Regions from separate parts of the Lelliottia sp. EB106-05-01-XG201 genome, predicted to be linked through region 1. Evidence: predicted binding sites of a transcription regulator. Region 1 holds the regulator's gene; each other region holds the start of a gene.
What was found. The regulator CRP, encoded in region 1, controls carbon source genes, mostly activating them, when cyclic AMP is high. The targets are predictions, from matches to a motif close to ATGTGANNNNNNTCACAT.

Region 1 (5,696 bases):
AACTGTGACATAAAACGGACGGGCATGACATGGCAACTGAACAACCTGCAATTACGCGCGCAACATTCGATGAAGTGATTCTGCCGATTTATGCACCGGCGGAGTTTATCCCCGTGAAAGGGAAAGGCAGTCGGGTTTGGGATCAACAGGGCAAAGAGTACGTTGATTTCGCGGGCGGGATTGCGGTGACGGCGCTGGGGCACTGCCATCCGGCGCTGGTGGAAGCCCTGAAAACCCAGGGTGAAACCCTGTGGCACACCAGCAACGTGTTTACCAACGAACCGGCGCTCCGCCTGGGCCGTAAGATCATTGACGCCACCTTTGCCGAGCGCGTGCTGTTCATGAACTCCGGCACCGAAGCCAATGAAACGGCTTTCAAACTGGCGCGCTACTACGCCTCCACGCGTCATAGCCCGTACAAAACTAAGATTATCGCCTTCCATAACGCCTTCCACGGTCGTTCGCTTTTCACCGTTTCCGTGGGCGGGCAGCCGAAGTATTCCGACGGTTTCGGCCCGAAACCGGCTGATATCATCCACGTGCCGTTTAACGATCTGCACGCCGTGAAAGCGGTGATGGACGATCACACCTGCGCGGTGGTGGTTGAGCCAATCCAGGGCGAGGGCGGCGTGATGGCCGCGACGCCGGAGTTCCTGAAAGGCCTGCGCGAGCTGTGCGACGAGCATCAGGCGCTGCTGGTGTTTGATGAAGTGCAGAGCGGCATGGGGCGTACCGGCGATCTGTTCGCCTATATGCACTACGGCGTGACGCCGGATATTCTCACCAGTGCCAAAGCGCTCGGCGGCGGTTTCCCGGTAAGCGCGGTGTTGACCACGCAGGAGATCGCGTCGGCCTTCCACGTCGGTTCGCATGGTTCTACCTACGGCGGCAACCCGCTGGCGTGCGCTATCGCCGGGGCGGCGTTTGATATCATCAATACCCCTGAAGTGCTGAACGGTGTGAGCGCGAAGCGTGAGCAGTTTGTGCAGCATCTTCAGCAGATCGACGCCCAGTATGATGTGTTCAGCGATATTCGCGGCATGGGGCTGCTGGTTGGTGCGGAGCTGAAACCGCAGTACAAAGGCCGCGCGCGTGATTTCCTCCACGCCGCTGCCCACGAAGGGGTGATGGTGCTCAATGCGGGGCCAGACGTGATGCGCTTTGCGCCGTCGCTGGTGGTGGAGAGCCAGGATATCGACGACGGCATGAACCGTTTTGCGAGTGCAGTGAAGAAGATCGTTCAGGTTTTGTAGGCCGGGTAAGGCGAAGCCGCCACCCGGCAAAACTCACGACTCTTTGCGCCGCAAAATCCGCGTCAACCAAATCCCGTGATGCGGACGCTGACGCCATGCCACCGACGAAATGGTGTGCATGGTGTTCAAATGCCCTAATACGCGCTGTAAATGCTGCTCGAGGGTGCTCATCGGCCCGTGGGTCAGCGTCTCTGGCGCTTCCAGAATGTTCGAATCCCCCGATTCTCCCGGCGCGTCGTACTCCAGACGCTGTTGACAGCGCTGCAATGCAATTTCACACGACTGCAAATACCGCTGCGCCAGATCTGGCGTCAACATGGTGTGCTCGCGCGCCAGCGTGGTCATGGCGTTGATATGCTCGACGATAAACTGGCTGTGCGTCACCCACAGCTTCATATCCGCCAGATAGTGCGAGTTAAAGCCCGGCTCCTGCATCGCCTGGTTCAGCGAGTTAAACAGGGCGTTGTGCGCCTGGTTGACCTTCATGCGCTGATAGGCCAGCGGCGAGGCTTTGGGATCGTCGCTCAGTATCAAACGAATCGCCTGCTGATCGGCTTCGAGCGCATCGTGGGCGTTCTGGCGTAACAAGCCGCTTTGCCATTGCGGCCACAGCCAGACCATGCCGCCGAAGGCGATCAAACAGCCAATAAGCGTATCCACCAGCCGCGCGACAATGTACTGCTCGCCGTTCAGGGTCAGGAGTTGCAGGGTATATACCGCCGTCACCGTAAACCCGACCATCGCCCAGCCGTAGTTTTTACGGATGATCAGATAGCCCACGAGCGTAATCACCAGCATTCCCGCCAGGGTGTAGCCGTCGGGAACGTGGAAGTGCAGCGTCACCCCGGCAATCACTAACCCGGCAAAAGTCCCGAGCGCCCGGTGAAGAATGCGCACTCGCGTGGCGCCATAGCCGTTCTGGGTGACAAACAGCACGGTCATGAGGATCCAGTAGGGCTTCGGTAAGTGCAGCGCGACACCCATCAGGCTCGCCACGCTGAGCATGACGCTGATGCGCGCGGCGTTGCGCAGGGCGGAGGATTTCAGCGACAGATAGCTTTTCAGCGCAGGCAGCAGCGGCAGACGTTTTTGCTTATCGGCCATCAGGTCGCGGGAGTAGAGCGGGCGCTGGGTGCGCAGCACGCGCGCGATGCGGCTAAAGTGCCATGCGCAGAACTGCCCGACCGGGTTATCCGGATGCTGGCGCGCGATTTTCTCCAGCGCTCCCAGCTGTTTATCCATGGTAAAGCGCGTCGGGTAGCGATGATACAGAATATCGTCCGCCAGCACGCGCAGGCGAGCCGCGACCGTCTGGGCGTTCCAGCGGATCACCGCCTCGGCGTGGCTGCGCTCCACCAGCTTTTGCACCTCCTGCGGGTGATGCAGGCTGACGGAGATATGCTCCTGCAGATCCAGCCCGACCTGGAAGACGCGCAGCAGGCGTTTGTATTCATGATTTTTATTGGCCGCCAGCATGTGCAGCTGCTGATAACACTGGCTGATGAGATCGACCACTTTTTGCTGGCGCGACAGCAGCGGCGGCAGGGACTTTTCCGGGTCCGTGTGCTGCGTCAGCAGGGTGTATTTGGCTTCGCAATATTCGGCGAGCTGGACGTAGAGCAGGCTCAGGGATTCGCGCAGCGGTTGCTCTCGCCACATCCAGAACCAGAACCAGTTAAACAGCCCGTACCACAGCGTGCCGGCGGCATAGATCAGCAGCGGCTCCCAGACGGGCATATTTCCGGCGAGACTCAGCGTGAAAATGGCGGCAATGAGCGATGCGGGCAGCAGGCGGGCGTGAAGCGCGCTGATCTCCGCCGTGACGCCCAGCGTCATCGCCAGCACGGTCAGAATGAGCGGCAGCGGGATATCGCGCGCCAGCAGCAGCTGCACGGCGAGGCTACATCCGGCAAACAGGCAGCCGCCGATAATCAGACGTTTGAAAAAGCGTTTGTGGGGAGTATCGAGACCGGCAATGTTGCAGCAGGCGGGGACGAGAGAAAACAGCAGCCCCTGTTGCAGATGGCCCAGGATCAAACCAACGGCCACGGGAAGACATAACACCAGAGTTTGACGTAGTGCGTAGTTAACTTCCGGGTGATAAATCAGCCTGCGCCACATAGTCGTCAGAGACAAAAACGGCGTGACATCTTGCGATGGCACGCCGGATTTTGCGGAATTAACGGGTCCCGTAGACCACGATAGTTTTACCGTGAGCGGAGATCAGGTTTTGATCTTCCAGCATTTTCAGGATACGACCTACGGTTTCGCGAGAACAGCCCACGATCTGACCAATTTCCTGACGGGTAATTTTAATTTGCATACCGTCCGGGTGGGTCATGGCGTCAGGTTGTTTCGCCAGGTTCAGCAGCGTCTGCGCGATGCGACCGGTGACGTCCAGGAAGGCGAGGTTGCCCACTTTCTCGGAAGTGACCTGCAGGCGGCGAGCCATCTGCGAAGAAAGGCGCATCAGGATGTCCGGGTTCACCTGGATCAGCTGACGGAATTTCTTGTAGGAGATCTCAGCGACTTCACACGCGGTTTTCGCACGCACCCAGGCGCTACGTTCCTGGCCTTCTTCAAACAGGCCCAGTTCACCGATGAAATCGCCCTGGTTCAGATAAGAAAGGATCATCTCTTTCCCTTCTTCATCTTTGATCAGCACTGCCACCGAGCCTTTGACGATGTAATACAACGTTTCCGCTTTTTCACCCTGGTGAATCAGCGTGCTCTTCGATGGGTACTTATGAATGTGGCAATGAGACAAGAACCATTCGAGAGTCGGGTCTGTTTGCGGTTTGCCAAGCACCATGCGCTGTTATCCTCTGTTATAAGCTGTCTCAGAGTCAAAATCGCATCCTGACTCTGGGGTTGCAATCGAATTCTTACCCGTACCTGGGAAGTGGCTGTCGCACTGTTCGCAGCCAGTAAAGTTTGATGTCCTCTGCATACATGTGTAACGTCAATGTATTACTGTAGCATCGAGACTGTTTTAGCATAGCTTTAGCCGCGTGTCTCCTGGTGTCTCGCTTCAGCATGATGCAGGTCGCCTTCCGTTGCGAGAATTGTAACGCACGCGTAATCTGTTCATAAAAATGCAACTTCGGAGTTAATAAAAATGCAAGCGCGTGTGAAATGGGTTGAAGGTTTAACGTTCCTTGGCGAATCCGCTTCAGGGCACCAGATTTTGATGGACGGTAACTCCGGAGATAAAGCGCCAAGCCCGATGGAAGTGGTGCTGATGGCGGCTGGCGGGTGCAGCGCAATTGACGTGGTGTCGATTCTGCAAAAAGGCCGTCACGATGTGACCGACTGCGAAGTGAAGCTGACCTCAGAGCGTCGCGAAGAAGCGCCGCGTCTGTTTACGCATATCAATCTGCATTTTATTGTCACCGGTAAAGAGCTGAAAGATGCCGCGGTGTCCCGCGCGGTGGATTTGTCTGCGGAGAAGTACTGCTCTGTGGCGCTGATGCTGGAAAAAGCGGTGAAGATTACCCATTCGTATGAAGTGATTGACGCTTAATTCGTTGGCGGGTGGCGCTTCGCTAACCCGCCCTACGTTCGTGCTTTTGTAGGCCGGATAAGCGCAGCGCCATCCGGCATCAAACCTCAGGCGATCTTCTTGCCTTCCATCAACCGCTGCACCAGCGGCATCATGATCAACTCCATCGCCAGCCCCATCTTCCCGCCCGGCACCACCAGCGTATTGATATGCGAAATGAATGAGCCCTGCAGCATCGCCAGCAGCCACGGGTAATCGATGCCTTCCAGGTTACGGAAATGGATCACCACAAAGCTTTCATCTAGCGAAGGAATGGTTTTCGCCGCAAACGGGTTAGAGGTGTCGACTGTCGGAACGCGCTGGAAGTTGATGTGGGTGCGGGAAAACTGCGGCGTCAGGAAGTTAATGTAATCCTCCATCGAACGCACCACCGAATCCATCACCGCTTCGCGCGAATGGCCGCGCTCGCTCATGTCGCGGGTCAGCTTTTGAATCCACTCCAGATTGACAATCGGCACCACGCCGACCAGCAGATCCACGTGGCGCGCCACGTCATGCTGCGGCGTCACCACGCCGCCGTGCAATCCTTCGTAAAACAGCACGTCAGTCGGCTCCGGCAGGGGCTGCCACGGAGTAAATGTGCCTGGTACCTGATTCCAGGGTACCGCTTCGTCGTAGGTGTGCAGGTACTTGCGCGACTGGCCTTTGCCCGTGTGGCCGTAGTCCTGAAAGGTTTGTTCCAGCAGGCCAAAGTCGTTGGCGTCTGGCCCGAAGTAGCTGATGTGCTTGCCTAAATCGCGGGCTTTGCGGATAGCCATGTCCATTTCAGGACGGGTGAAGCGATGAAAGCTATCGCCCTCCACCTCGGCCGCGCGCAGGTTGAGCTGCGCGAAGATCTTGCGAAAAGCGAGGCTGGTGGTGGTGGTTCCCGCACCACTCGA
Region 2 (5,696 bases), 3.5 Mb from region 1:
GCCGATACCGTGATCGCCACGCGTTTTGGTGGTGATGCCGCGCTCAAAGATCCGCTCGCGGATCTCGGGCTTAATGCCGACGCCATGATCTGCCACTTCAATAATCAGCTCCCGATCGTTGAGCTTGATCAGCACTTCCACCGGCTCATGGGGATGCGGTGCGCGCTGGGTGGCTTCGATAGCGTTATCCAGTAAATTCCCAATGATGGAAATCAGTTCCGCTTCGAGCAGCGGAGCAAAAGGCTTGTCCATCCGACAGGCGGGATCGAAGTTCAGTTCAACGCCTTTCTCACGCGCTCGTGCCGCTTTCCCCAGCAACAGGCCGCACAGCGTCGGCGAGCTAAAGCGCGAGGAGATAAAGTCCAGCAGCTCCTGGGCATGTTCCGATTGCGCCTGAATAAAGCCAATTGCCTCTTCGTAGCGCCCCATATGCAGCAATCCTGACAGCGTCGTCATACGATTCAACTGCTCGTGGCGCATGATGCGCAGGTTATCGACGTAACGTTTGACCTGGCTGAGCTGGGCGCTCAGAGAGTCGATCTCGTTGCGATCGCGGAAGGTGATCACCCAGCCTTGCAGGGAATCCTCGAGCATGATCCGCACGCGGCTTCCGATCACCGTCAGATCGTTAAAGCGGCAGATCTCATCGTGCGTATCTTTCGCCAGCATGGTCTGCGGCGCGAAGAATGGCACCGGGGTGATGACCTGGCTAATCGGCTGCCCGCGCAGTTCCCGTGCGGGTTGCGGCAAACCAAGTAAATTACGCGCCGCCTGGTTGATCACTTCGATCCGGTAGTTATCATCGATGGCGATCACCCCTTCGTAGATCGACTCCATCATCGCTTTTTGCTGGCGTACCAGCAGGCCAATCTCGCGCGGTTCGAGGGAGAAGATCTGCTTTTTGATACTGCGGGTGAAAAACCACGAGAAGACAAACAGGGCGATCAGCAGCAGCACCGCGGCAATCAAAATGTTCACCACTTTGCTGACGGTAATGGTGTCGAGATAGCTGGTGAGATACCCGACAGAGACAATCCCTACCACTTCTCCCGCATCGTTGAAAATCGGCGCTTTGCTGCGCAACGAAATCCCCAACCCCCCCTTACGGATGGTGGTGGTGCTTTTCCCGTGCAGCACCTCCTCGTTATCCCCGCCGACCAGCGTTTTACCGATACGATCTGCAAACGCAGAATGGAACAGGTGCAGACCTTTATTGTCACCAATGACAATAAAGCTGGCATCGCTGCGCACCGCTATTTTGAACATAAATTCACGAATGGCTTTGATATCCTTTTTTTCCACCTCTTTGCGCAAGGTGGGAATAATCGCAATCTCCTCCGCCTGTATTTTGGCGCGCGTGCTCATCTCCTGATAAAGCTGCCTGCCGACGTCGACATAATAATATCCACCCAGTAATGCAAAGAGCACTGAGAAAAAGACGACCAGCGAAATAAAGAGCTTAATCTGAAACGACACTTTCATGACTATCACGGACGGTATCAACAGGGAGTGCCAATATATCATCTTTTTCCCGCTAACCACGGGCTTTGCCTGAAACTTGTGATCATTTCCACAGCGCTGATCGCAAAATAAAAATAGAAAATTCAGGCGGGTCCTAATGCTAATTTAACAATGTTATTTGTTTGTACAATCTGGAAAAGAAACCATAAAAACCACGGCAATAAATACGGCGTTAATCACATTAAATAAAAGAAACCATTAAAACCATAGAGGCCATTAAAACTTCGGTTTTAATATGCCTTTCCTCACATTAAGTAAGCCTTTGCGACTCTACGCTTAACGGACAAATAACCAAGAGGCTTAATTATGAGCACTACTGACGATTCTTTCTCTGTTACCCACGACCCGATTGATATTCAGCGGCCGTCGCTTAAAGAGCGCTGGTGGCACATTATGGATACCTGGAAAGTCGGGATCATTCCTTTGCCGCTGTTTGTGTTAGCCGGTGCGTTGATCGCCATTGATTGCCTGGGCGGTAAGTTGCCGAGCGACATCGTGGTGATGGTCGCCACCCTCGCGTTCTTCGGTTTCGCCTGCGGTGAGTTCGGCAAGCGTCTGCCGATTGTCGGCAAACTCGGTGCGGCGGCAATCTGCGCCACCTTTATCCCGTCGGCGATGGTCTATTACGGCCTGCTGCCGGACGTGGTGGTCGAGTCCACCACCAAGTTCTACAAATCCACCAATATTCTCTATCTCTACATCTGCTGCATCATTGTCGGCAGCATCATGAGCATGAACCGCACGGTGCTGATTCAGGGCTTCCTGCGCATTTTCTTCCCGATGCTGTGCGGCGAAATCGTCGGCATGATCGTTGGGATGGGCGTCGGCATGGCGCTCGGTCTTGAGCCGTTCCAGATCTTCTTCTTTATTATTCTGCCGATCATGGCGGGCGGGGTGGGCGAAGGGGCGATTCCGCTCTCCATCGGTTACGCCACGCTGCTGCACATGGATCAGGGCGTGGCGCTCGGTCGCGTTCTGCCGATGGTGATGCTCGGTGGCTTAACCGCAATCATTATCTCCGGCTGCCTGAACCAGCTTGGCAAACGCTATCCGCACCTGACCGGCGAAGGCCAGCTGATGCCAAACCGCGCTAATGCTGACGCCAACGTGTCACAACCGGCCTTCTCCGGCAAAGCGGATGTGACCACCATTGCCTCCGGTGCACTGCTGGCGGTGCTGCTCTACATGCTAGGGATGCTGGGTCACAAGCTGATTGGCTTGCCAGCACCGGTTGGCATGCTGTTTGTGGCGGTGCTTGTGAAACTCTGCAACGGTGCGTCTCCACGCCTGCTGGAAGGTTCTCAGGTGGTGTACAAATTCTTCCAGACCTCCGTGACCTACCCGATTCTGTTTGCCGTTGGCGTGGCAATTACGCCGTGGCAGGAACTGGTCAATGCCTTCACCGTCAGCAATCTGCTGGTGATTGTCAGCACCGTCTCCGCGCTGGTGGCGACCGGGTTCTTCGTCGGTAAAAAGATTGGTATGCACCCGATTGATGTCGCCATCGTCTCCTGCTGCCAGAGCGGACAGGGCGGTACTGGCGACGTGGCGATTTTGACCGCAGGCAACCGTATGAGCCTGATGCCGTTCGCCCAAATTGCTACCCGAATTGGCGGCGCGATTAACGTCTCCGTCTCGCTGCTGGTTCTGGGCAACTTCCTCGTCTAAGTCTTCAGGAAAGAATAATGAAACTCGCAAGTTTTCTGTATCAGGGTAAACGCAGCTACGGCATCGTGCAGGCCGACGGCGTGGTGGATTTAGGTCGCCGTCTGGGCGATCGCTACAGCGACCTCAAAGCGCTGTTGCAGGGTAACGGCCTGGCGGACGCCACGCGTTATCTCAACGACGCCGTGGATATTCCGATGAGCGCTATCACCTTTTTGCCGGTGATTGAGCAGCCGGAAAAAATCCTCTGTGTGGGCATGAACTACGCCGACAAACGCAAAGAGTTTGACCAGCACAACCCGGCCCCGACGCTCTTCGTTCGCTTTGCGGATTCACAGACCGGTCACAATTCGCCGGTGCTCAAACCGCGCCACTCCTGTGAATTTGACTACGAAGGCGAGCTGGCGGTGATCATCGGCAAAGGCGGCGAGAACATCCGTCGTGAAGACGCCCTGCGTCACGTCGGCGGCTACAGCTGCTACATGGACGGTTCCGCCCGCGACTGGCAGCACACCTGGTTCACCGCCGGAAAAAACTGGCGGCAGACCGGCGCGTTCGGCCCGTGGATGGCCACCGCCGATGAGATCCCGGACCCGCACAGTCTGGCGATCCGCACCTGGCTCAATGGCCGCATGGTGCAGGAAGACAACACCAGCAGCATGATCCACAAGGTCGCGGAGCTGATCGAATACATCAGTACCTTTACCCGCCTCAGCCCAGGCGACGTGATCATCACCGGATCGCCGGGCGGCGTGGGTAAAAAACGCAACCCGCCGCTGTTCATGAAAGAGGGCGATCGTATTGAGGTGGAGATCGAAAACATCGGTCATCTGAGCAATGTGATCATGGAAGCACCCGCGCAAACCCTGGCGGCAGCGCACTGATTAAGGCGGCAGTATGCACTCGCAACTCCCTATCGACTTTCGCCATACGATTGTCGCGCAACACCCGGAACGCTTAAGCCAGATTCGCTATCTGCTGGCGGACAGCGGCCTGGGGCTGGACAACGACATCACGCTGTTTGTGGAGGCCTGGTCCGGCACGCAGTTAGTGGGATGCGCAGGGCTCGCTGCCAATGTCATCAAGTGCGTGGCGGTCGATGAAAAGCTGAGGGGCGCGAATCTCAGCGCCCGTCTGCTGGCCGAAGTGGAAAACGCTGCGCTGGCGCGCGGCCATTTTCACCTCTTTCTCTGCACCCGCCCGTGCAACAAAGAGCGCTTCGCCCGCAGCGGTTTCTGGCCGATTGCCCAGAGCGGCAACAACGCGGTGCTGCTGGAAAACACGCCGCAGGGTATCGAGCGTTACTGTCGCTCGCTGCAACGTAGCCGCAAGTGCGGGGAAAAAATCGGCGCGATAGTGATGAACGCCAATCCGTTCACCCTCGGCCATCGACATCTGGTGGAGCAGGCGGCGAACCAGTGCGACTGGCTGCACCTGTTCGTGGTGCGCGAGGATGCGTCGTTCTTCCCGTTTTGCGACCGTCTGGAGATGGTCCGCGCGGGCGTGGCGCATCTGCCGAATGTCTCGGTGCACGAAGGCTCGCAGTACATCATCTCCCGCGCCACCTTCCCGGCCTATTTCCTCAAAGAGACCGGGAAGGTGCAGCAGGCGTGGAGCGAAATCGACGTACTAATCTTCCGCGACTTTATCGCCCCCGCGCTTGGGATCACCCATCGTTTTATCGGCTCGGAGCCGTTTTGCGACATCACCCGCCAGTACAACCAGACGCTGCATCAGCTCCTCGCAGCGGAAATCGAGGTGGTGGAAATGCCGCGCATCAAGGCGACAGGAAACGCTATTTCGGCGTCAGAAGTGCGCCGTTTACTCAAGACTCAGCAGTTTTCCCGCATTCGGGAAATTGTCCCGGAGTCCACTTTCGCGCATCTCGAAGCGCACTACAGCGCGAGCGCGGAAGTCGCATAACTATCAGGAATTTATCATGAATATTGTAAGGGAGGCGCTGGCCGGAACACAGGAGTCCAGCGACCTGATGGTGAAAATCGCCCCCGCCCACGGCGAGCTGGAGATTGTCATCCACAGTGAAGTGATCAAGCAGTTTGGCGAGCAAATCCGCCAGGTGGTCGACGAAACCCTGCGCGCCATGGACGTGCGCCAGGGGCTGATTATCGTTGAAGACAAAGGGGCGCTGGACTGTGTGATCCGCGCCCGCCTGCAAAGTGCGCTGATCCGCGCTTCAGAAACGCAGCAGATCGACTGGAGCAAAATGTCATGAATAAACTCCGTCGCAGTATGCTGTTTTTACCGGGTGCCAACGCCGCCATGCTCTCTACCGCGTTTATCTATCGCCCTGACTCCATCATGTTTGACCTCGAAGACGCCGTGGCCCTGCGCGAGAAAGACACCGCACGCCTGCTGGTCTTCCACGCGCTGCAGCACCCGATGTATCAGGATATCGAAACCGTGGTACGCATTAATCCGCTGAGCACGCCGTTTGGTCTGCTGGATCTCGAAGCGGCGGTGCGCGCGGGCGTGGACGTGATCCGTCTGCC
Region 3 (5,696 bases), 3.6 Mb from region 1:
GGCGATGACTACACGCCGGGCTACTTCTCGCCGCAAAAAGAGAACTGGCTGGATATTCTGCGCGCCTCCAGCGCGATCCCCGGTTTCTACCGCACCGCCGCGGCGCTCGATGGGATCAACTACCTGGACGGCGGGATCAGCGATGCGGTACCGGTTCAGGAAGCCGCGCGGCGCGGAGCACAAACCATCGTGGTGATCCGCACCGTGCCATCGCAGATGTACTACACCCCGCAGTGGTTTAAGCGGATGGAAAAATGGCTGGGGGACAGCAGTCTCCAGCCGCTGGTGAACATCGCCAATTTGCATGAAACCAGCTACAGCGCGATGCAGCGCTTTATCGAAAAGCCGCCGGGCAAGCTGAAAATCTTTGAGATCTACCCGCCAAAACCCCTTAACAGTATGGCGCTGGGCAGCCGCATACCTGCGCTGCGCGATGACTACAAAACCGGGCGTTTATGCGCGCGCTATTTTCTCGCGACCGTCGGCAAATTGCTGGCCGAGCGCCCGCCGATCCACCGGCATAAACGGATCATCACGCCACCGGCGATTGTGGCGAACCACGCCCTGACAATGCCGCTGGTGAATGCCCCGCAGGCCAACGATACGACCTTTGACAATGAGGATCTGGCGTGACTTTCCGCTTTGTCGACACCCACTGCCACTTCGATTTCCCGCCGTTTACCGGCCATGAAGCGCATAGTATTCAGCAGGCGGCCAGGGCAGGTGTGCAGGCGATTATCGTGCCCGCCATCGAGGCGGCGAATTTCGACAGGGTGCTCGATCTGGCCCGAACGCACACCGCGCTCTACGCCGCGCTGGGCCTGCATCCGATAGTGATTGAAAAGCATCAGGATGCACATCTGGATCAGCTTGAAGATTGCATTCTGACTGCCGGAGAAAAGCTGGTGGCGATAGGCGAGATCGGGCTCGATCTTTATCGCGAGGATCCGCATTTCGATCGCCAGCAGGCGCTGCTGGACGCGCAGCTTAAACTGGCGAAACGCCACGATCTGCCGGTGATCCTCCACTCGAGGCGCACCCACGACAAACTGGCGATGCATCTCAAGCGCGCCGATCTGCCGCGAACGGGCGTGGTGCACGGTTTTTCCGGCAGCCTGCAGCAGGCACAGCGATTCATTGAACTGGGCTACAAAATCGGCGTCGGCGGGACGATTACCTATCCGCGCGCCAGCAAAACACGCGACGTGATGGCGCAATTACCCCTTTCATCCCTGCTGCTGGAAACCGACGCGCCGGACATGCCGCTGAACGGTTTTCAGGGCCAGCCCAACCGCCCGGAGCAGGCTGCACGCGTCTTTACAACCTTGTGTGAATTGCGAGAGGAACCCGCCGAAGCGATCGCCGATGCGCTGCTGCAAAACACCCACGATCTGTTTGGCATTACCCTATAGATAGAGCGCCGGGCGGATCACGGTGATCCGGCGTTTTTCCAGCGCGAGGGCCAGAGGTTCGACATCCTCCACTGTTGCGCTGCGCCAGCTGGCCGCTTCGCCATAAACCCCGTGGGCGTGAAAGGCGTTGATGCGTACCGGTATATCCCCCAGAGCGTGAATAAAGGCGCTCAACGGCCCCAGATGTTCGAAATAATCGCAACGATCGGGGATCACCAGCAGGCGCAGTTCCGTCAGGCGCCGATGGTGCGCCAGCCAGCGAATGCTGTGTTTGATCTGCGGGTTTTCGCGCCCGGTCAGGAAACGGTGATGTTCGTTATTCCACGCTTTCAGATCCAGCATTGCGCCATCCAACACCGGCAGCAGTTTTTGCCAGCCGGTTTCACTCAGCAGACCGTTACTGTCCACCAGACAGGTGAGATGCTTGAGCTTTTCATCCGCCTTGACGGCACTGAACAGCGCCACCAGAAACGGCAGCTGGGTGGTGGCTTCCCCACCGCTGACGGTGATCCCTTCGATAAACGGCGCGACCTTGCGGATCTGCCCGAGGATCTCCTCCACGCTAAAGCGGTGCGCCATCGGCGTGGACTGCTGCGGGCAAACGTGCAGGCAGGTATCGCACTTCTGGCAGTCGCTCTCCTGCCACCACACCCGCCCGGCCTGAAGGGTCAGGGCATCGTTCGGACAGTGGACCACGCAGTCGCCGCAGTCATTGCAGCGCCCGATGGTCCATGGGTTGTGGCAGGTTTTGCAGCGCAGATTACACCCCTGCAGGAACAGCGCCAGGCGGCTGCCCGGCCCGTCCACGCAGGAGAAGGGGATAACCTGACTAACTAAAGCGCATCTGCTGTTCATGGCTAATCACGCGCGGCTGACGTTCAAGGATACGGGTATTGCGTGCGGCCTCTTCGCCCAGCCACGTGGTGTTGGTGCGAGAGCCCTCGGCGCGGTATTTCTCAAGATCCGACAGACGCACCATATACCCGGTGACGCGCACCAGATCGTTCCCGGCGACGTTGGCGGTGAACTCGCGCATCCCGGCTTTAAACGCCCCGAGACAGAGCTGAACCACCGCCTGCGGGTTACGCTTGATGGTTTCGTCCAGGGTCAGGATATCGCTGATGCCCGAATGATAATGTTTGTGATGCGGCGCGACGGCCAACAGATGGCTGATCGGGTCCGGCTCGTCGCCGTACGGCAGACGCGCTCCCGGCGTGGTGCCGGAATCTGAGCTGATTCCGGACTGGGCATGCAGCATCGCACGCTGCTTCCAGCCGTGTTTCACCGACGTGTTTTTAACAAACGCTGCCAGCTGTTCGCTGATGCGATACCCCAGCGCATTGGCCCGATCGTCTTTGCCGTAACGCCCATCCAGCCCGGCTTTCTCGCACAGGGTATTCACCGCTTCGGCCAGGCCGTACATGCCAAACATCGGCACAAAACGATCCGCTTCAATCAGCCCCTCTTTCACCAGGAAGCTATTCTCAAAGAAGCCGGATTCCTGATAAAGGAAATCACAGCGCGCATCAATGATGGCGATCTGCTGCTGGCAGTAGTGCGGTAGCGTGCGGGTAAAGAAATCTTCCACCGATTCGCTGCTCTCGGCGATGGCCTTGAGATTGAGGCGAACCAGGGTGCTGCCACCGCCCGCCAGCGGCAGGGAGTTGTAACAACTCACCACGCCATAACGACCTTTTGTGAAAATTTTATCATTCACCGGACCGTTAGAAATATGCGGTTTACTGCACTCGCAAATATTTTTTGCGACGCTTAACAGCAAATCGTCCGGCGTGATTTCCGGGTCGTAGATGAAAGTGAGATTCGGTGCAACCTGCTTCAGCTCTGCATCTGCGCGTAAAATAGCGCGCGTGACGGGGGTATCGGCAGGGCCGATGTTGGCGTGCATGAAGGCGTCGGGCAGAGTGCGATCGAGGTAACGCCAGAAACGTTTTATTCGGCTATCGATTTCGTCTTGTGTTAGAATTCTAACATAGGGTTGCAGCAGTGCGTCGAGATGGCCGAGAAACACCGGCATCGATGTGACGGATGGAACATGGTGGTAGAGGATAGTCAGTAGTGACAGAGCGTCATCGAGATCTTTCGCCCCTTCCAGCTCTAACCACTCTGAGCCGTTTGCCAGGAATTTGGCGTAGTCCGGCAGAACGTAGCGCGGTTTGTAAGGCGCATGACCTTCAAACATGTCGCAGATAAAGCCCTCGTCCAGTGCGGCGCGCGCCGTGGCTGAAAGCGTGGGATAGGGCAGATTGTTTTCCGCTTCCAGCGCCAGAAAATGGCGTTTCTGCTCAGGCGTCAGTACCGGGCTTATCACAATTTGCTGGCAACGTTGTTGCATGGCATCGAGACCGGAGGTGGACATGTTCGCTTCCTTTTATTCTGCGGATGATGGGCAGATTGTAGAAACTCATCGTGCGAAGGCATTTGATCCGACGCGGGTGATTGCTGTTTTAGCCAGCAGTTTGAAGAGTAAAGTTTGAAGTTGATCTCATTACAGTAATGCAAATTTGTACGCAGTTTTCATTAACTGTGATGAATGTCGAAGTGTGAATGCGGGTGAATGTTAGAATACTCACAGACCCGCACGGTGAAAATTTATACGGCGAAGCCGTTGGAGAATGTTATGACCGATTTAACCGCAAGCAGCCTGCGCGCGTTGAAACTGATGGACCTGACCACCCTGAACGATGACGACACCAATGAAAAAGTGATCGCATTGTGCCATCAGGCGAAAACGCCGGTAGGCAATACCGCTGCTATCTGTATCTACCCACGTTTCATCCCGATTGCCCGTAAAACGCTGAACGCGCAGGGCACGCCTGACGTGCGTATCGCGACGGTGACCAACTTCCCGCACGGTAACGACGACATCGACATCGCGCTGGCTGAAACCCGCGCGGCAATCGCTTACGGCGCAGATGAAGTGGACGTGGTCTTTCCGTACCGCGCGCTCATCGCCGGTAACGAGCAGGTCGGTTTTGACCTGGTGAAAGCCTGTAAAGATGCCTGTGCAGCGGCTAACGTGCTGCTGAAAGTGATCATCGAAACCGGCGAGCTGAAAGAAGAAGCCCTGATTCGTAAAGCGTCTGAAATCTCTATCAAAGCTGGTGCGGATTTCATCAAAACCTCTACCGGGAAAGTGCCGGTCAATGCGACGCCAGAAAGCGCGCGCATCATGATGGAAGTGATCCGCGACATGGGCGTTTCCAAAACCGTTGGTTTCAAACCGGCGGGCGGCGTGCGTACTGCCGAGGACGCGCAGCAGTTCCTGGCGATCGCTGACGAACTGTTTGGCGCCGACTGGGCAGATTCCCGTCACTACCGCTTCGGCGCATCCAGCCTGCTGGCAAGCCTGCTGAAAGCGCTGGGTCACGGCGATGGCAAGAGCGCAAGCAGCTACTAAGTCTTTTATTGCCGGATTTGTAGCGGCGTAGGCCGGATAAGGCGCAGCCGCTATCCGGCATCAATACGACAGCCGGGTGGCGCGTTGCTCACCCGGCCTACAACGGCCTTCTACTCTTTTCCCCTGGGGGTTACCGTGTTTCTCGCACAAGAAATAATTCGTAAAAAACGTGATGGTCATGCATTAAGCGACGAAGAAATCCGCTTCTTTATCAACGGTATTCGCGACAACACCATCTCTGAAGGGCAGATTGCCGCCCTGGCGATGACCATTTTCTTCCACGATATGGCGATGCCGGAACGTGTATCGCTGACCATGGCGATGCGGGATTCAGGGACCGTCCTGGACTGGAAAAGCCTTAACCTCAACGGCCCGATTGTGGACAAACACTCCACCGGCGGCGTGGGCGATGTGACTTCTCTGATGCTCGGCCCAATGGTCGCAGCCTGCGGCGGTTACATCCCGATGATCTCTGGCCGCGGTCTGGGCCATACGGGCGGTACGCTCGACAAACTGGAAGCCATTCCGGGCTTCGATATCTTCCCGGATGACCAGCGCTTCCGCGACATTATTAAAGACGTTGGTGTGGCGATTATCGGCCAGACCAGCTCTCTTGCTCCGGCGGATAAACGTTTTTACGCCACCCGCGACATCACCGCGACCGTCGATTCTATTCCGCTGATCACCGCCTCGATCCTCGCTAAAAAGCTGGCCGAAGGTCTGGATGCACTGGTGATGGACGTGAAAGTGGGTAGCGGCGCGTTTATGCCGACCTATGAACTCTCTGCGGCACTGGCCGAAGCGATCGTTGGCGTCTCCAACGGCGCAGGCGTGCGCACCACCGCGCTGCTGACCGACATGAACCA
Region 4 (5,696 bases), 1.8 Mb from region 1:
CGGCAGGGACGATCCCGCGCATAAATTTCAGCGCCGCATCAGGCGTTTTCGCCATCTGATCGGCGGTGCTCCAGCTGGCGTAGCTGTCGAACCCAAGCAGCTGTGCGCGGCGGGCGCGCAGTTGTGCCAGTCGAATCACGATTTCGCGAGTGTCGTTTTCGTCGCCCTTTTGGGTGCGAATCCAGCCTGCTTTGAACAGATTTTCCCGCGTCTGACGATCGTTAAGCGCCGCCAGCGCCGGTTGTTGCGTGGTATTGAGCAACGGAATCAGCCAGCGATCGGCCAGCCCTTTTTCAGCGGCAGCACGCGCGGCAGTCGCAATTTCATCCTCGCTTAAGCCGTCGAGCTGATGAACATCATCCACCACCAGACCGCCCGCTTTGTCGGCGGCCAGCAGCCGCTGGTTGAACTGGCTGGTGAGCGACGCCGCTTCGGTGTTTAGCGCTTTGAGCTCCGCTTTTTGTTCATCGGTGAGCTGTGCGCCCGCCAGAATAAAGCGCTGGTGGAGCTCTTCCACCAGCCTGCGCGACTCCGCATCCAGCGAATCGCGCCCTTCCCATACCGACTCCACGCGGGCAAACAGCGTGTTATTGAGCCAGATATCGTTGGACAGCCCCGCCAGCTCGGTGGAGAACGCTTCGTCGAGCTCCTGCAAATAGTCGTTGGTATGCGCTGAGGTCATGGCGAAAAACACGCTGCTGACGCGGGACAACATCGCGCCGCTTTTTTCCAGCGCCAGAATAGTATTGGCAAAATCGGGTGCGGCGGCGTTAGCAATAATGGCATCAATATCTGCGCGCTTCTGGCGCATCGCTTCGTCAAATGCCGGGCGGTAGTGGCTCTCTTCGATGAGATCGAATCGAGGCGCCTGATAAGGCAATACGCTGACTTCAAAAAACGGATTGGAAACCGACATCGTTGACTCCTGGGCACACAATAATCCACCCAGAGTAGGACAGGCCGCGGCGGGCTGCAATGCTTCGCATACGTCAGGTAACAAAAGTCGTCTTAACGCACTCCCCACCAGCATGCTATGGTTACACAACACAAAAAGCGTTGAGGAACAGTGAGATGATCGTATTAGTTACCGGGGCAACAGCGGGTTTTGGTGAAAGCATCACGCGTCGCTTCGTCGCCAACGGACACAAAGTGATTGCAACGGGCCGTCGTCAGGAGCGTTTGCAGGAGCTGAAAGATGAGCTCGGCGACAGCATTTTGACCGCGCAGCTCGACGTGCGTAATCGCGCGGCCATTGAAGAGATGCTCGCTAACCTGCCCGCAGAGTGGCGCGCCATTGATATTCTGGTGAACAACGCCGGGCTGGCGCTGGGTCTGGAGCCTGCGCACAAAGCCAGCGTGGAAGACTGGGAAAACATGATCGACACCAACAACAAAGGTCTGGTGTACATGACCCGCGCGGTGCTGCCGGGCATGGTTGAACGTAATCGTGGCCATGTGATCAACATCGGTTCGACCGCAGGAAGCTGGCCTTATGCGGGCGGGAACGTGTACGGGGCGACCAAAGCCTTTGTACGTCAGTTCAGCCTGAACCTGCGCACCGACCTGCACGGCACGGCGATCCGCGTGACGGATATCGAGCCGGGTCTGGTGGGCGGGACCGAGTTCTCCAACGTGCGTTTCAAAGGTGACGACGCGAAAGCGGGTAAAACCTATGAAAACACCGAGGCCCTGACCCCGGAAGATGTGACTGAAACCGTCTGGTGGGTCGCGACGCTGCCAAAACACGTCAACATCAATACCGTGGAAATGATGCCTGTCAGCCAGAGCTTTGCCGGTTTAAGCGTGCATCGCGGCTGATCCTTCCCTGCCCGGCCTGCGGGTCGGGTATGGGATGCCCTGCAAAAGAATGGTAGTATTAGAGCGTTAACTCTTTGAGAAACCACATCCCATGGCCGCCGAATCGCAACTGAACCCTACCCAGCCTGTTAATCAGCAAATTTATCGCATTTTACGGCGTGATATCGTTCATTGCCTGATCCCGCCAGGCACCCCGCTCTCTGAAAAAGAGGTTTCGGTTCGCTTCGACGTGTCGCGTCAGCCGGTTCGTGAAGCCTTTATTAAACTGGCCGAAAACGGTCTGATTCAGATCCGCCCCCAGCGCGGCAGCTACGTAAATAAAATTTCCCTCTCGCAGGTGCGCAACGGCTGTTTCGTCCGTCAGGCGATCGAGTGCGCGGTGGTGCGCCGGGCGGCATCTCTGGTTGACGATCATCAGTGCTACCTGCTGGAACAGAATCTCCACCAGCAGCGGATTGCGATTGAGCGTAAGCAGCTGAATGACTTTTTCCAGCTCGACGACGAATTCCATCAGAAGCTGGCGCAAATTGCCGACTGTCAGCTGGCGTGGGACACCATTGAGAATATTAAAGCGACGATGGACCGCGTGCGCTATATGAGCCTCGATCACGTCTCACCGCCGGAAATGCTGCTGCGTCAGCACCACGATATATTCGCCGCGCTGGAAAAGCGCGACGGTGAGGCAGTCGTTAAAGCGATGACCGTGCATTTGCAGGAAATTGGCGAGTCGGTGCAGCTTATTCGCCAGGAAAATAGCGACTGGTTTTCGGAAGATTAATCATGACCGCATCCCGACGATATTCCGGGATGCGGCGTACGAATTAACGTACGACTAAGACCGGTATTTTGGCATAACGGATAACGGATTCCGCATTGGAGCCGAGTAAGTGGCTGGATATTCCCGGCGTCTTTGAGCCGATCACAATCACCTCATAATCCTCTTTATTACTGATACTGATAATCTCATCGCGAACATTACCGAAGCGCACTTCGGTGCGAATATTCTCTGGCGCGATATCAAATAACCGTTTTAATTCATTCATCTTTTTCTCTGACTCAGCGACCATATAGGCCTCAAACTTTTTGATGTCAGAGTTGAACCCGCGCAGCAACGAACGGCTGCTGAGCGGCAGGATGTTCAGCAAGGTGATGGTGGCGTTGTCCGCCTTCGCGAGGAACTCGGCGTGGCGCACCGCTTTATCGCTGAGGTTCATTTCAAATACGTCCACAGGCATTAATATTTTCTTGTACATAAGCCCTTCCTTATCCAAATAAAATAATTACTTATCTGACTTAAGAGTGACATGGCTATTTGAAACAAAGGCTAAACCGTTCACTGGCGGAACTATCAATAAACGAAAACAATTGTCCGTTTTGTCAATTTGCGTCGGCCCGGGTCAGCGCGGATAAAATGCAGACAAAAAAGTGTGAGCTTGATCAAAAACAAAAAAATGTTGTCGCAAGAGGCGTATTTATATTCTCCCGTCAGCGGCTGTAAAAAAGAGAGCCGTGATGTGTAGAGAAGAGGAGAAATAACCATGATGACTTACGATCGCAACCGCAACGCTATTACCACCGGCAGCCGAGTGATGATTAACGGCACCGGACACACCGGGATTATCCGCGCTATCCATGCCGAAGGTCTGGATGCCGCGCAGGTTCGCCGCAGCAAAACGGTTGAAGTGGAAGGTTGTGAAGGCAAGTTCGAACCGATTGAACTGATTCGTCTTGGCATGCACTGAGTGTGCAATGACATGCCGCCGCACGCGGCGGCATGATAAGAGATTACTTCTGAGAAAGTACCTGCGCCACGGTCGCCTTCGCGCCCTGCTCCAGCAACATCTTGTACGCGCTCATGACCGCATCCACAAAGCGGGCTTCCAGCGGCAGTTCATTGCCGAAAATCGCCTCGATACCTAACAGCGCTTTCACGCGGCTTTCACCCTCTGCGCTGCCGTTAACCGCCGCCTGAATAGTGCTCAGCAGCGGATCGCAGACTTCGATCGCGTTTCCGCTTTCATCCACGCCGCCGACATAACGCATCCAGCCAGCTACGCCCAGCGCCAGCAGCGGGAAACTGCGCTGATGCGCCAGATGCCAGCGCACAGAATCGAGCATACGCTGCGGTAACTTCTGGCTGCCATCCATCGCGATTTGCCAGGTGCGATGACGCAGCGCCGGGTTGCTGTAGCGCTCGATGAGCAAATCAGCGTAACGGGCCAGATCAACACCCTTCACTTTCAGGGTTGGCGCTTGTTCGTTCAGCATTAACGCATGCGCGGCATGACGATAGTTCTCGTCTTCCATACAGTCGTTGATGTGCTGATAGCCCGCCAGGTAGCCGAGATAGGCGAGGAAAGAGTGGCTGCCGTTGAGCATGCGCAGTTTCATCTCTTCGAACGGGATCACGTCTGCCACCAGTTCGGCACCCGCTTTTTCCCACTCAGGACGCCCGGCGACAAAGTTGTCTTCCACCACCCACTGGCGGAAGGGTTCGCAGGCCACACCAGCCGGGTCGCGCACGCCGGTAATGTGTTCGATTTTATCCAGCGTTTCGGCGGTAACGGCCGGAACAATACGATCCACCATCGTCGACGGGAACGTCACGTTCGCTTCGATCCAGTCTGCCAGTTCAGCGTTGACGGCGCGGGCATAGGCGCAGGTGACGTTACACATCACATGGCCGTTCTCCGGCATGTTGTCGCAGGACATCACGCTGAACGCCGGTAAACCTGCCGCTTTGCGGCGTGCCAGGGCTTCAACCACTACGCCGGGCGCAGATTTTGGCTGATGCGGGTTTTGCAGATCGGCGGCGATCAGCGGGTGATCGAGCATCAGCTGGCCGGTCGCCGGGGCGTGGCAGTAGCCTTTTTCAGTGATGGTGAGCGAGACAATCGCCACCTGCGGCTCGCACATAGCGGCCAGCACGGTTTCCAGACCATCTACCTGCGCGTGAAGCGCTTTTTTCACGACGCCGACCACGCGTGCGGTCCAGGCGTCGGCAGACATTTCTGCCACGGTATAGAGATTATCCTGGGCCTTAAGATCGGCAATCTGCTGTTCGCCGCCAATCAGGTTCACTTCGGTGTAGCCCCAGTCGCTGCCGTGTTCAGCCGCGAGGATATCGGTATAAACCGCCTGATGGGCACGGTGGAATGCGCCGAAACCGAGGTGCACGATGCGTGGCACCAGGTTGTTACGGTCGTAGGCAGGAAGTGACGCTTTGGCATTCAACAATTTATTATTCATGAGGAGGCTCATTTTAGTGAGGAGTCGTCGAATCTGAGGAGGTAGACCATCTCACGCAATTGGTATGACATCTTTGATTTCCATCAACTACCATACAAGAAGAGAAGAAAAGGCGGGAATGACCTTCCCGCCCTCTTTCACTTACAGATTCACCCTGTGACCCAGGGGCACCGCGGAAACGGCTTTTTCGGCGGCGTCTTCCGCGAGGCTCAGATCGCGGTCGCGCACTTCCGGCATCAGCACGGCTGACACCAGGCCAATGACGGAATAGACCACCATCATCGCCACAATCGGCCACCAGGATCCGGTCATGTTACAGAAAATCCCCGCCAGTACCGGGCCGAAACCGACCGCCACCAGACCACCGGCCTCTTTCGAAATCGCCATACGGGTAAAGCGATTGCGCGAGCCAAACATCTCCGCCATGGTGATGTTTTCCAGCGCGAACAGCCCCAGCACCGCAAAGTTGTGAATGACGATGATCGACAACATGATCACGCCCGGGCTGTAGCTTTTATCGACAATAATCGACAGCATCGGGTACGCCAGGATAATGGCGGAGATGTTGAGCAAAATGTACGGCAGACGGCGCCCGACTTTATCCGAGAGCCAGCCCAGCAGCGGGATGG

Region 2: the regulator CRP is predicted to act here: its motif matches at 1,686-1,703, upstream of AC3WS9_RS03900 (2-hydroxycarboxylate transporter family protein).
Region 3: the regulator CRP is predicted to act here: its motif matches at 3,902-3,919, upstream of deoC (deoxyribose-phosphate aldolase).
Region 4: the regulator CRP is predicted to act here: its motif matches at 3,244-3,261, upstream of ydfZ (putative selenium delivery protein YdfZ).

Annotation. Positions count from the first base shown of each region.
Region 1 covers NZ_JBYTDV010000001.1:4,325,571-4,331,266, reverse strand. The annotation lists gene argD (bifunctional acetylornithine/succinyldiaminopimelate transaminase) at 30-1,253, shown strand; gene AC3WS9_RS20315 (YccS/YhfK family putative transporter) at 1,287-3,374, opposite strand; gene crp (cAMP-activated global transcriptional regulator CRP) at 3,433-4,065, opposite strand; gene AC3WS9_RS20305 (OsmC family protein) at 4,372-4,776, shown strand; gene AC3WS9_RS20300 (phosphoribulokinase) at 4,863-5,696, opposite strand, start outside.
Region 2 covers NZ_JBYTDV010000001.1:829,051-834,746, forward strand. The annotation lists gene AC3WS9_RS03895 (ATP-binding protein) at 1-1,482, opposite strand, end outside; gene AC3WS9_RS03900 (2-hydroxycarboxylate transporter family protein) at 1,828-3,189, shown strand; gene AC3WS9_RS03905 (fumarylacetoacetate hydrolase family protein) at 3,207-4,070, shown strand; gene citC ([citrate (pro-3S)-lyase] ligase) at 4,084-5,109, shown strand; gene citD (citrate lyase acyl carrier protein) at 5,126-5,419, shown strand; gene citE (citrate (pro-3S)-lyase subunit beta) at 5,416-5,696, shown strand, end outside.
Region 3 covers NZ_JBYTDV010000001.1:727,387-733,082, forward strand. The annotation lists gene AC3WS9_RS03430 (patatin-like phospholipase family protein) at 1-633, shown strand, start outside; gene AC3WS9_RS03435 (TatD family hydrolase) at 630-1,412, shown strand; gene AC3WS9_RS03440 (YjjW family glycine radical enzyme activase) at 1,407-2,267, opposite strand; gene AC3WS9_RS03445 (YjjI family glycine radical enzyme) at 2,242-3,789, opposite strand; gene deoC (deoxyribose-phosphate aldolase) at 4,051-4,830, shown strand; gene deoA (thymidine phosphorylase) at 4,966-5,696, shown strand, end outside.
Region 4 covers NZ_JBYTDV010000001.1:2,516,959-2,522,654, forward strand. The annotation lists gene dcp (peptidyl-dipeptidase Dcp) at 1-916, opposite strand, end outside; gene ydfG (bifunctional NADP-dependent 3-hydroxy acid dehydrogenase/3-hydroxypropionate dehydrogenase YdfG) at 1,072-1,818, shown strand; gene AC3WS9_RS11815 (GntR family transcriptional regulator) at 1,910-2,596, shown strand; gene AC3WS9_RS11820 (universal stress protein) at 2,640-3,071, opposite strand; gene ydfZ (putative selenium delivery protein YdfZ) at 3,357-3,560, shown strand; gene AC3WS9_RS11830 (mannitol dehydrogenase family protein) at 3,604-5,067, opposite strand; gene AC3WS9_RS11835 (MFS transporter) at 5,209-5,696, opposite strand, start outside.